Regions from separate parts of the Tatumella sp. UBA2305 genome, predicted to be linked through region 3. Evidence: predicted binding sites of a transcription regulator. Region 3 holds the regulator's gene; each other region holds the start of a gene.
What was found. Region 3 encodes Fur, which represses iron uptake genes when iron is present. Its sites were predicted from a motif close to ATAATAATGAGAACNACTATCAA; they were not measured.

Region 1 (4,293 bases), on a different contig from region 3:
CATCACTCATTGACACCAGTGCAGCATGGATAATATCAGGGTGACGTTGCAGCAGGTTTTCGATCTCCTCGGCAGCAATCTTCTCTCCGCCACGGTTGATCTGATCTTTTTCACGTCCCTGAACTTTAATATTACCTTCCGCGGTGATCTCAATCAGATCACCGGAACAGTAAAATCCTTCATCATCAAAACAGGTCGCGTTATGTGCCGGGTTATTAAAATAACCACGGAAGGTGTAGGGACCCCGGGTCATCAGGCGACCGATCTGGCCTGCCGGCAACAGCTTGCCGTCTTCATCCACCACTCTGACTTCGTCATCTTCACTCATGGGCCTGCCCTGAGTGGTCACAATTATCTCCAACGGGTCATCCAGCCGGGTATAGTTCACCAGCCCCTCGGCCATACCAAACACCTGTTGTAGCTGACATCCAATTTCTGAAATTATCCGCCGTGCCAGAGTTTCACTCAGACGTGCCCCACCGACCTGCAGGACTTTCAGGGAATTCAGTTCACCGTGATTTCCCTGTTCACTGATGGCCTGTAACCAGAGGCTGACCGCCGGGGGGACCAGCCCGGTCAGGGTAATCTGGTGTCTGGCGATCAGCGGGAAACATTGCGTGGCACTGGGATCGGCGGCCATGACGACCAGCCCGCCGGCATAGAAAATCCCCAGGCACCCCGGAGAGCTCATCGGGTAGTTATGGGCAACCGGCAGGGCGCACAGGTAACGGGTATCAGCATCGACACCGCAAATATCATTACTGGCACGAATACTGTAATAGTAGTCGTTATGGGTCCGTGGAATAAGTTTCGGGGTGCCGGTACTGCCCCCGGAAAGCTGAAAGAAAGCCACTTCATCTGCAGCACTGGGATCGGCAACAAAATTGTCTGCCGGCGTGGCAAGCCACTCAGCCAGGCTGTGATCGCCATCGATAGCATGATGCATCAGCACCGTCGTCACAGAAGGAGTCTGTTCCCTGAACTGATCAAGAAACTGATTATCGGCAAACAAACTATGTCGGCGATCGGCAATCAGTAGTGCGGGTTTTATCTGTTGGGCATAAGAAAACAGCTCAGTACGCTGATGGCTGTACAGGGCATTCACCGGGGCGACGCCCAGTTTCAGAAGCGCAAAGAATACCAGGTAAAACTCGTTATTATTGCCAAGCTGAACCAGTGCGGTATCACCTTTCTTCAGTCCGGCTTGCTGAAGTCTGGCGGCCAGACGGGAACTGGCCAGGGCCATCTGCCGGTAAGTGATCTGCGACTCGTCATCGATAATGGCAACAGCGTCATTATCTTTCTGACGATCGGCAATATCACTTAATGGCAGGTCCAGCCAGTACCCTTTGGTACGGTAGCGACTCGTCAGCTCATCCGGCCAGCGTGTATAAGGGATAGTCATGGGAATTACCTTGATTGTTCAAGCCCGAAAGCTTTCAGCATTGTTGTCAGTTTTACGCCGGTTTCCAGCCATTCAGATTCCGGATTTGATGCCGGGACAATACCGGCACCGGCGAACAGGGTGATATCCTGATTATCGACGGTGGCACAACGTATCGTGACGGCCCATTCGCCATTTCCCTGGTCATCGCACCATCCCACCATGCCGCCAAACAGATGGCGGTCGAAAGGTTCCAGCTGGCGGATTAAGGCCAGCGCCTGAGGATGCGGAAAACCACTCAGTGCCGGTGTCGGGTGTAACAGGGCGGCCAGTGACAAAGCACTTTCGTGACTGTTCTTCAGGGTGCCCCGGATAGAGGTTGCCAGATGCCATAAGGTTCCTGTGGTGACCAGCTCCGGCACTTCGGGCACCGATAACGTCTCGCTGACCGGTTGCAGGGTATCGCGCATGGAATCAGTGACCAGGCGGTGCTCATGGCGGTCTTTTGCCGAGTTCATCAGGGCCTGGCCGGATTGATGATCAAGTTGCGGATCACTGGCACGTTTGGCTGATCCAGCCAGCGGACAGGAATAAAAATGATTTGCCTGCTTTCTCAGCAATAATTCCGGACTGGCACCCAAAAGTGTAGCACCTGAGGATAGTGGAACGTGGAAATGATAGTTATCCGGATTCTGTTGCACAATCTGTGACATCAGCGCCTGCAGGTCCATAGACTCAGGGCTGTGAATGTTCAGCAGACGTGATAATACGACTTTATCCAGCTCTCCCCGCTTCATCGCCTCAACTGCCCGGGCCACCATCGTGGTAAAAACGTTTTTCTCCGGGACCTGGCGGACATACAGAGCATGTTCTGCCGGGGGACCCAGTGGCGCGGTCTCCACTGAGCTCAGTTGCTGGCGATCGAAAAATTCGTAGCTTTCCGGAATATACAACTCTGACGGTTGACGTGTATCAAACGGAATTGCGCCGACAACTACCGGACGTGAAATTCCGGCAGCCCGGGCATGGCGGAATGCAGTTTCCAGACTTTCCGCACTGGCTGAAAGTTGCGGGTTCAGACCGGAAAGAGGCAGTGTCAGACGTTGAAAACAGCCATCAGTTATCAGACTTCGCCAGCCTGACGTAAACAGAAATCGGCCTTTTAAGGAGGGAAATTCCCGAAAGCAGGGATTTTCAGCCTGTTCCTTTTCTAGCATAGTTGCATCCTGAAATGATAAAATGTCTAATAATGATTATCATTTGTATTGTTTCGTGTAACCTAACCGGATCCGTGTAATGTGTCAACGAAATCGTCCTTTGCAGGTAAAAATCCGCAGTTTATGCGAAAAGTCTCCACTGGTAATTCCGGGAAAAAACATGAAAACAGTACACTCAGGTTATAAATGGTTGTTGATGGTATTTTTACTGCCTTTAAGTATGCAAATCAGTGCCATGGAAGGCTGGCCACGACAGGTTCATGGTGAAAACGGCACCATCACGTTACAACATAAGCCTGAGCGCATTGTCTCTACCAGTGTGACATTGACCGGGTCATTACTGGCGATTGATGCTCCGGTAATTGGCAGTGGTGCGACCGCGCCGAACAGCCGTTTTACCGATTCACAGGGCTTCTTCCGCCAGTGGGGAGATATTGCGAAACAACGCCAGGTAAAGCGTCTGTATATTGGCGAGCCGAATGCTGAAAGTATTGCCAGTGAAGCTCCGGATTTGATTCTGGTCAGTGCCACCGGAAATGACAGTGCGGTAAAACTGGTGAGTCAGTTATCGGCGATTGCTCCGGTGCTGGTAGTGAACTACGACGATAAGAGCTGGCAGCAACTGGTCTCAGAGCTGGGACAGGCTACCGGCCATGAAGCACAGGCGGCGCAGAAAGTTGCAGAGTTCGATCAACGTGAAAAAGCGTTGAAAGCACAACTCCGTCTGCCTCCGCAACCTGTCTCAGCAATGGTCTGGAATGGTGGCGGTCGTGAAGTGAATCTGTGGACCCCCGAGTCAGCTCAGGGCAAATTACTGGAACAACTGGGTTTCACTCTCGCCACCCCGCCTGCGTCTGTCACCGGTAATTTCAGCATGGGGCACCGTAAGGATATCATTCAGTTATCCGGTGAAAACCTGGCTGCCGGACTGGCAGGTAAAAGCTGGCTGCTGTTTGCCAGTACCGACAACACCGTGCCTCAGGTCCTCAAAGATCAGTTCCTTTCACAAACGGATGCTGTCCGTAACAAGCAAGTCTATGCAATGGGCAGTGACAATTTCCGTCTGGATTATTATAGTGCCAGCCATCTGCTGACTACCCTGCAGCATCAGTTCGCACATTAATGGTGAGAGAAAACGGTACATCAGTACCGTTTTCTCTGGCCAGTGGTCGCTAAATTTCTTTGCAAGGGTGGCATTTCCAGTTCGTTGAAGGTCCTGAGGGTTATGCGTCAACCGTATTTGCTGATCTTGCTGTTGTTGTTATTTACTCTGTTAACCGTACTGAGCCTGATTGCCGGGTCAAAAATGATTCCGGTCACGGAGACCTGGCAGTCACTGTTCTCTCCTGAGCATTGTGTATCTCAGGACTGTACGATTATCCGCTTTGCCCGGTTGCCCAGAACACTGGCCGGGATTGCCGCAGGTCTATCTCTCGGGCTGGCTGGTGCGCTAATGCAGACGCTCACCCGTAATCCGCTGGCTGATCCTGGCATTCTTGGGGTTAATTCCGGTGCGTCTTTCGCCATTGTGCTGGGCATCGCCCTGACAGGGGCCGATACCCCGCTGGCCTGGCTCGGATTTGCTTTCAGCGGCGCGATTCTTGCCTTATTGATTGTCGCGCTGACCGGTGCCGCTGCGGGAGGTCGGGTGAATCCGGTACGGTTGACCCTCGCGGGTGTCGCCCTGGCCGC
Region 2 (4,293 bases), on a different contig from region 3:
CACCACAAATGGCTGCAGTTGTCTCATCAACGCGACCCAGTGATGAGCATCAATATCCTCTGAGACCCATGCGGCAATTTGCTGTGGCGTATAGTCACGGGCAGCGATATCACGGATTGAGGAACAAAAGACCCGGAATAAGGCAACCTCATCTCCTTCTCTGAATCGTCGTAACTGCATAAAGTCCTTTTGGTGGCATATTGGTGAAGTACTGAGCGTAAAATCTTAGCGAACTTAATGCCCGGTATACCGGGCTGATACGGTAATACCCTGCTTTAGCTCAACGCTTTTAGGGTGAGGCGCGGATAACAGCAATCAGGACAGAGTTAATGCAGATTACATTTTTCTGAAGGCACAGCCCCCTGAGAAAATATACTCCACAGAGGGCTGGTACTCACCAACCTGTCGATAAAACACATTTATACCGGCAGGAGTTATTCCGCCAATACCCAGACACTGACACTGCCTGCATTGCAGAAGAACTGCCCCTGCCCCTGTTCGTCGGTTTCGACAATCTCTTCGCGATTCTCCAGTAAATCACGCCATTTTCGCTGTGCCAACGCTTCCCCGGTATCAATACTCTTCTCTCCGGCCTCACCGTTAGACATCACCACCACACATCCCTGCTGCTCTGCCGTACCACTGCGGCTGAAAGCGATACAGTTAGGATGGTCAAAATAGTCAGTCTGAGCACCCCACGCATAAGTCTGACGTGCACGGATCAGCGTTTCCAGATGCTCAATCACCGGGAGTTCCACCGTACAAGGGTTACCGTCATTACCGTTGTCTTCATAACTGGCGCCCGTCAGATCCGGATAGAAGATGATGGGTACTCCCTGCTCCCGTAATAAGGTCAACGCATAGGCTAAAGGCTTAAACCAGGGTTCCACCGGGGATTCCAGCGCCTGCAGCGGCTGAGTATCGTGGTTGGCCACCAGCGTCACCGCATGCGCGGCATCCGCCGACACCAGCGTATTATCAAAGATTTTGCTGAGATCGAAATCCGAACCACCTTTTGAGGCGTGATGGAAATTCAACTGGAGTGGTGCATCGAACAGCATGGTTTTATAGTCGACCTGTTGCAGATAGTTCTGCAACACATCGACTTCAAATGACCAGTATTCTGCCACCATATACATCGGTTGTTCCGAATGTTCCTGAATGTGGTCAATCCACTCTTTATAGAACCAGGCCGGGATATGTTTAACAGCATCCAGCCGGAAGCCGTTACATTTTGTCTGATCGATAATCCATCGGCCCCAGTATTTCAGCTCTTCATTCACGGCATTGTTACGGAAGTCTACGTTAGCTCCCATCAGGTAATCATAATTACCAAATTCTGAGTCTACCTGGTCATTCCAGCCACCGGCGGTGTAGTCGTTCACAATCTTGAAGATGCCGTTTTCGTCCGGATTTTCAATATGATCAACGCCGCTGAAACAGCGGAAGTCCCAGATAAACTCTGAATACTCTCCGTTTCGGCCCGGAAAAGTAAAACGGGTCCAGGCTTCAGCATCAATGACTTCATCACTGATATCATCGCGATCGTCCATATTCACGCGATTAACCTGCACCTGCTCTTTTTCATCGGCGCCCATCTTATGGTTGAGTACCACATCCATGATCACACTGATCTTATGATGCTGCAGGGCATTTATCGCTGCCAGCAATCCTTCTTTGTCGCCGTACTTAGTCGCCCGGGTGCCCTTTTGATCAAATTCGCCAAGATCAAACAGATCATAGATATCGTAACCCACTGAGCTTCCACCGGAATCACCTTTACAGGCCGGTGGCAGCCAGACTCCGGTGATACCAATTTCTGACAGCCATGCGGCTTTTTCGGCAGCTTCGGGCCAGAGTTTACCTCCGTCCGGGTAATACCAGTGAAAAAACTGAAACAGCGTAGGATTCTGCATAGTCGTTTTCCCCAAACAAGACCGGTGGATGAAGTATGGTGCAGGATGGAAAAAAAAAGCAGCAGAGGTCAGTAAATTGTGTAAAAAACACCCGATACTGGAAAAATCTGTTTCGCGTTTGCATAGTGGCAGCATGACTACGTCCTGCTCACTGATAAGCATTTCACCATTTATCACAGGATGACTCTGTCTGTAAAAAATGCCAACGGTATAAGAGATGCCACGTACTAACTGGTCTGCCAGTGATCCAAATTGCCGGATATTTTCCAATTTCAGTGACGGAAAAGGTCATTTCTTAAGGATTTTTTTAGTATTAAATAACTTATGCCTCACACTTCGTGCCGGATAACAATTTATTACATAATGTTTCAACCCTTACAGGTTTACTTTCGCTGCTATTCGGGATATTTCATATACCCATAGAAATGATATTAATTGTAATTATCATTTAGAATTGAGCGACGGGGAATTCTGGTGTTAGCCACTTTTGTTATCGCACTGCGCGAAGGGCTGGAAGCGGCCCTGATCGTCGGCATTATTGCCGCGTTTTTACGTAAAAACGGGAAAAGCCTGGTGGCCATGTGGGCAGGCGTAGTGCTGGCCGTGATCCTCTCATTACTGGTCGGTGTCGGCCTTAGCCTGACCGAGCGAGCCCTGCCCCAGGCCAGCCAGGAAGCGATGGAAGCTGTAATTGGTCTGGTCGCAGTATTTTTTGTCACCGGCATGGTGATGTGGATGAACAACCATGCCCATGAAATTAAGCGCCAGCTGGAAAGCGAAGCGGCTGTCGCTATCCGACAGTCCAGTGCCATGGCGCTGGCCAGCATGGCTTTTCTGGCCGTTCTTAAAGAAGGTTTTGAAACCAGCGTTTTTTTACTGGCAACCTTCTCTGTTGCACAGTCTGCCGCCTGGGCGGTGGCGGGTGCCGTTCTGGGGCTGGTCATTGCTATTATCATTGGCTGGGGGATCTATATCGGGGGAGTCAGGCTCAATCTGGGTCGTTTCTTCCGCTATACCGGCATGTTCCTGATTCTGGTCGCAGCGGGGCTGATTATCAGTGCCCTGCGTAGCGGCCATGAAGCGGGATGGCTGAATATTGGCCAGCAGCGGGTCGCCAATCTCAGCTGGGCCATTCCTCCCGGGTCGGTACGTTCCGCCCTGATCACCGGGGTACTGGGTATCCCTACCGATCCAAGGTTACTTGAACTGTGCGGCTGGGGCATTTACATCGTGCTGGTGGGTATTCTGGTCTACTGGCCACGCCATTTGCGACCGTCAGTAACCCGCAGCCGCCAGTTACTGTTTAGCTCAGCCGCCGTGCTGGCACTGACCGCACTGGCACTGTTCAGCGCTTATCCCCGGGCCACCCTGCAACTTCCGGCGACCGCCCCATTACAGGGGGGAGGTAGCGCCACACTGCTGAAACCCTCAACCGGAGGTTATCAGTTACAGATTACGACCCCTCAGCAACAGCTTCACTATGAACTGGCCGACGGACAACAAAAAAGTTCGGAGCTGAAAGGCGTGATATTGCAGCAATGGAATATTACCCGCCAGCCGGAAGTGAGTGGACTCCCTGAGACGCTGACTGTGGATCAGGTCATGGCACTGTATGGTCATCGTATTCCGGTTGGGTTGAGTCCGGCGCAGCATCCTGGTCCGTATAATGTCAGCTGGCAGGTCAACTGCTCAGTCGATGCCGAAACGGCAGGCCAGGCCATCTACAGTGCAGCCGCCCACACCACCACCCTGATGACCCTTTCCGGTGGCGGTTTATTGTCTCCACGCACCTATACCGCCCGCAGTTCAGTGCCGCAGGTCGGTTGTGACTGGCAACTGGATGACCGCTGGCAATCTCAGGTAGATGAAGCCATGCAAAACGTAGTTCAGGCACAGTTGCGTCATACCTTCTGGGCTATTCAGTTGCCGCTACTGTTAGGGTTGCTGGCCATTATTTTACTCATTCTGGCATTGCGCCGCCGGGACGATTCCCGTCAGGCATCTGATGCCGGTTATCGTCCTGTTTCTCCTGAAAACAAATAAAGGATCTATATGTTCAAATCCGCTTTTATTAACAAACCCTCCGTTCTCAGTTCAGCGATCGTTTCGGCGTTGTTACTGGTCTCGGTAGATGCCATGGCTGCCGGCGGCGCAGCGCCGGTGAGCAATGGTGCATCTCAGGTGAATGTCACCCTGACCGGCGCAGAAGGCGGAACCTGTATCGTTGACCATAATAGTGCCAAAGCAGGCCCGGTCACCTTCACCGTAGTCAACAAAACTGCTACCGCCATCACTGAAATCGAATTACTGAGTGACAACCGTATTCTGGGTGAAAAGGAAAACCTGGCACCGGGACTGCCGGCCGCTAAGTTCACCC
Region 3 (4,293 bases):
GCGCGGTAATTTACCTGTTGATTATAAAATTAAACTCAAACCCGCCGATAGGGCTGAATAGCGATTCCGCTAAAAGTCAGAAAATGCCCTAAAGATTAGCCGTTGAGTTCCTGAAAGATTAAACCATGATACCCTAAGCAAGCCTTTCCACTGTAAGAACTTTGCCATGATTTTAAACAGCCGTCTGCAAACTGAGCAAATTGATGAAGATTCGTCCCCGGTCCTGCTAATACATGGCCTGTTCGGCAGTCTGGATAATCTGGGGGTATTGGCCCGCAGCCTGAAACCTCTGACCCGGGTATTACAGGTGGATGTCAGAAATCACGGCCACTCTCCCCGCTCCACGGAAATGAATTACTCAGCGATGGCTCAGGATATGGCAGACACCCTCGATCACTACCAACTGGATCAGGTGGATGTGATTGGTCACTCTATGGGGGGAAAAATCGCAATGGCGCTGGCAGCGCTGGCCCCGGACAGAGTACGCCGCCTGATAATGATCGATATTGCTCCGGTAAATTATCCGGTCAGGCGACATGATGATATTTTTACGGCACTACGTATCGTAAGTGATGCCGGTATTACCCGCAGAGAATCTGCGGCAGAATTAATGCGCCCTGTTCTTAATGATGAAATGGTCATTAATTTTCTGCTGAAATCATTCCACCAGGGGGAATGGCTATTTAATATCCCGGTACTCTGGGACAATTATGAAGCCATCACCGGCTGGAAAACCTGTCCTGCCTGGCCTGGCCCGGCCTTATTTATTGCAGGTGGCAACTCACCCTATCTGGATAATCGCTACCGGGCTGAACTGCTGGCACAGTTCCCGCAGGCCAAAGCGCATATTGTCGCCGGCGCCGGGCACTGGGTACATGCAGAAAAACCCCGGGCGGTCATCAGTGCGGTACAACGTTTTCTGTCACTGGCGGCGAAAACTCCGGAGTGAAACTGTATAAGTATTGGCGTCATTCATCGCACTGGAGTATGATTGCGCGCTAAATTTTTATCGTGTGCTTTTAACATGATAACTGTGTTCATTCATCATTTTTCTGCGTGTATCTGATACAACGCAGGTGTTCAGTTTCAAAAATCATGGCAAAAGAAAATACGGATCGTACTACGCTCGATTTGTTCGCCAACGAACGCCGGCCAGGTCGTCCCAAAACCAGTCAGCTCTCGCGGGATGAGCAATTGCGGATAAATAAACGCAATCAGCTAAAACGCGATAAAGTCCGTGGACTACAGCGGGTTGAACTCAAGATGAGCAGTGACATTGTCGATGCTCTGAACTCTCTGGCGGCAGAACAAAACCTGAGTCGAAGTGAACTCATAGAACAAATTATTCTGGCTCAACTGAAACAAGATTAGGTTCGGACAACCGCACTCAGGAGCAAATCTGGCCTGTTTACAAGTTTCTCACACCACACAGGTCTGTTATCATCTGCATATCTGTACTGAAATTACAATTATCTGATCTGAAGATTCAAGAGGTTATACCCACATGGCAATCGTAGGCATCTTTTTTGGCAGCGATACCGGCAACACTGAAAACATCGCAAAAATGATCCAAAAACAATTGGGTAAGGACGTTGCTGAAGTGCACGACATCGCGAAAAGTACCAAAGAAGATTTGGAAGCTTTCGATATTCTGTTGCTGGGTATCCCGACCTGGTACTACGGTGAAGCACAGTGCGACTGGGATGATTTCTTCCCTACCCTGGAAGAAATTGATTTTAACGGCAAGCTGGTCGCTCTGTTCGGTTGTGGTGACCAGGAAGATTATGCGGAATATTTCTGTGATGCTCTCGGCACGATCCGTGACATTATCGAACCAAACGGTGCCGTAATTGTAGGTCACTGGCCAACTGCCGGTTACCATTTTGAAGCCTCCAAGGGCCTGGCGGATGACAGCCACTTCCTGGGGCTGGCTATTGATGAAGACCGCCAGCCGGAGCTTACCAGTCAGCGAGTCAGCCAGTGGGTGAACCAGGTGTCAGACGAGCTGCAACTGAAAGAAATCCTCGACGCTTAATAGGGTTTTTCATCAGAGTTGTGGTACTGTTAACTTCAGCACCTGCGGGAATGACTAAGATGGCCAGTAGCACCCGCATTAATTTCTTCAGCATATAATACAGACACGGACATTTCAGGGGTTCAGGGAACAAAGACTGAAGTTACCTGAGAACAACAAACTGTCTGTTTTTTCTCTGTGACAGTTCCTTGTCCGGTGGGCATTTCTCCGGGAGTGTTTAAGAGCTGTAGTTTCAATTTTGGTGCATCAGTTCTATAATGGATTAAAAAATATAAGGTCATTAACCAAACTTCAGGGCTTCTTGCCAAAGTCATTTTTCAAAAGTAACAGGACACAAACTGCATGACTGACAACAACTCCGCATTGAAGAAGGCTGGTCTGAAAGTGACACTTCCAAGACTGAAAATTCTGGAAGTGCTTCAGGAACCAGAATGCCACCATGTCAGTGCGGAAGACTTGTACAAACGCCTGATCGATATGGGTGAAGAAATTGGTCTGGCCACGGTATACCGTGTGCTTAACCAGTTCGATGACGCGGGAATCGTAACGCGCCATAACTTCGAGGGCGGGAAGTCAGTTTTTGAATTGACTCAACAACAGCATCATGACCATTTGATTTGCCTCGACTGCGGTAAAGTCATTGAGTTTAGTGATGAGTCAATTGAACAACGCCAGCGTGAAATCGCGACACGGTTTGGCATTAAGCTGACGAACCATAGCCTGTATCTGTATGGCCACTGTACCGAAGGCGATTGCCGCGAAGATGAGTCGCTGCATAACGATAAATAATCAGTATTCCTACTGATTATTCAGGAGTTGCTGAGACAGTCTGTCGCCGGTAGCACAATCACCTGATAAACCCGCATCTTTTGCGGGTTTTTTGTTGCCTGCCACCACCGGACGCCCTCTCCCTTCCCTGCTATTCTGCTAATCTCTTCGCCAGGGGTTAGCTCCCTGGCGAAGATAAAAGCATTTAACGCGATTAAGCTCAGTCCGGCTGTTTATTTCCAACGGTCCTGATAACAGTATCTGTCGTTCCGGCCAGAGTCAGCGGCACATTGCGACTGAAACGTTTTCCATCCGGACTAACTGACCTGATCAGTACATCACCTGTCACCATTGGTGCCTGTTGCGGGTTATAACGCAACCACTGTTGCCCACCATCCGTAGAAAATTCGACAGTTGTCCCGGGTAACGAAGTATTCACCCAGAGACGGCCCGAGCGAATTTCTGCCCCCGGCACCGGAATTCTGTAAGCAATACCGCTGGCATCCAGCCGTGCCAACACTGACTGTCCCAGCAGATTGGCAAACCGCTGCCAGTCGTTATCCAGCCGTTGCTGATCGACATAATGCGTTACGCCCTTCTCAAACCGCCTCCCCTGCTGGTAATCGAGTTCCCAGTCGGCTTTATGCCAGGCGCGTTCAGCCACAGAAAATAATCTCGGATATAGCCGGTATTCCATATCCTGATCGGTACGGACCACTTCGCTCCAGATCTGCGCAGACATCCCGTAAGCCCCCGGCCATGGCCCTTCTGAGGTTGCAGCAAATATCTGTCCGTCGCGATCCGTAGAAATTTCGGCATTTTGTGGCAGATTATCCGGGGTAAAACGGAAAATTTTCTGCTCATCGCTATACCTTGTCGCCCAGTAATAACCAGGTTCTACAGCATTCACTTCATAAGGCATATCCAGATACAGATAATCCGGATTAGAAACAATCACACGATAGCCTTTATTTGCCCAGTCATTGACTGAACCGCTCCCTCCCCAGTACAGCGTATCCCAAAAGTTCAGCGCATTTCTCGCCGTGGCGAACTGTTGGTTATCACGGTTTTCTTTCAGCCCATCCTGCCAGGCCTGAATCCCTTCCATACCCTGCTTTTTCGCAATATCACTGATCTGTAAAGCAAACCAGCCAGGCAGTGCATTTAAGCTGGCCACCTGACCGCTTTTCAGCAATGATGCACATTGCGCTGATTTTGCCCATGGCTTATCCTGGCGGCTAAGGTCCCGCTGACCTTTACCTGCTTCGGGGTTTGCAGTATCAGTATACCCCGGCCCCAGATAGATATTTTTGGCTTCGTCGCCACCAAAATGCCAACGAGTCAACGGTTGTCCGGCCTCCTGATGCATACGAACGATTTCAGACATCACCTTATTGGTGAATCTTAAGGTTGAAGGCAGGCAGGGATTCACAAAGCTGGTCCGGTCATAAAATTGTACGGTAGTCACCTGAGAATCATCACCTTCATCC

Region 1: B3Z23_RS14950 (isochorismate synthase) is a predicted target of Fur. The motif match lies at 2,628-2,650, and genes of this name have one in related genera.
Region 2: efeU (iron uptake transporter permease EfeU) is a predicted target of Fur. The motif match lies at 2,342-2,364, and genes of this name have one in related genera.

The regions. Positions count from the first base shown of each region.
Region 1 is NZ_DDVT01000021.1:230,164-234,456, reverse strand. It holds gene B3Z23_RS14955 ((2,3-dihydroxybenzoyl)adenylate synthase) at 1-1,405, opposite strand, end outside; gene B3Z23_RS14950 (isochorismate synthase) at 1,411-2,601, opposite strand; gene fepB (Fe2+-enterobactin ABC transporter substrate-binding protein) at 2,798-3,724, shown strand; gene fepD (Fe(3+)-siderophore ABC transporter permease) at 3,797-4,293, shown strand, end outside.
Region 2 is NZ_DDVT01000002.1:83,673-87,965, forward strand. It holds gene B3Z23_RS01115 (GNAT family N-acetyltransferase) at 1-180, opposite strand, end outside; gene amyA (alpha-amylase) at 435-1,916, opposite strand; gene efeU (iron uptake transporter permease EfeU) at 2,391-3,959, shown strand; gene efeO (iron uptake system protein EfeO) at 3,969-4,293, shown strand, end outside.
Region 3 is NZ_DDVT01000019.1:77,821-82,113, reverse strand. It holds gene ybfF (esterase) at 167-949, shown strand; gene ybfE (LexA regulated protein) at 1,096-1,371, shown strand; gene fldA (flavodoxin FldA) at 1,505-2,035, shown strand; gene fur (ferric iron uptake transcriptional regulator) at 2,378-2,824, shown strand; gene B3Z23_RS12290 (beta-N-acetylhexosaminidase) at 3,024-4,293, opposite strand, start outside.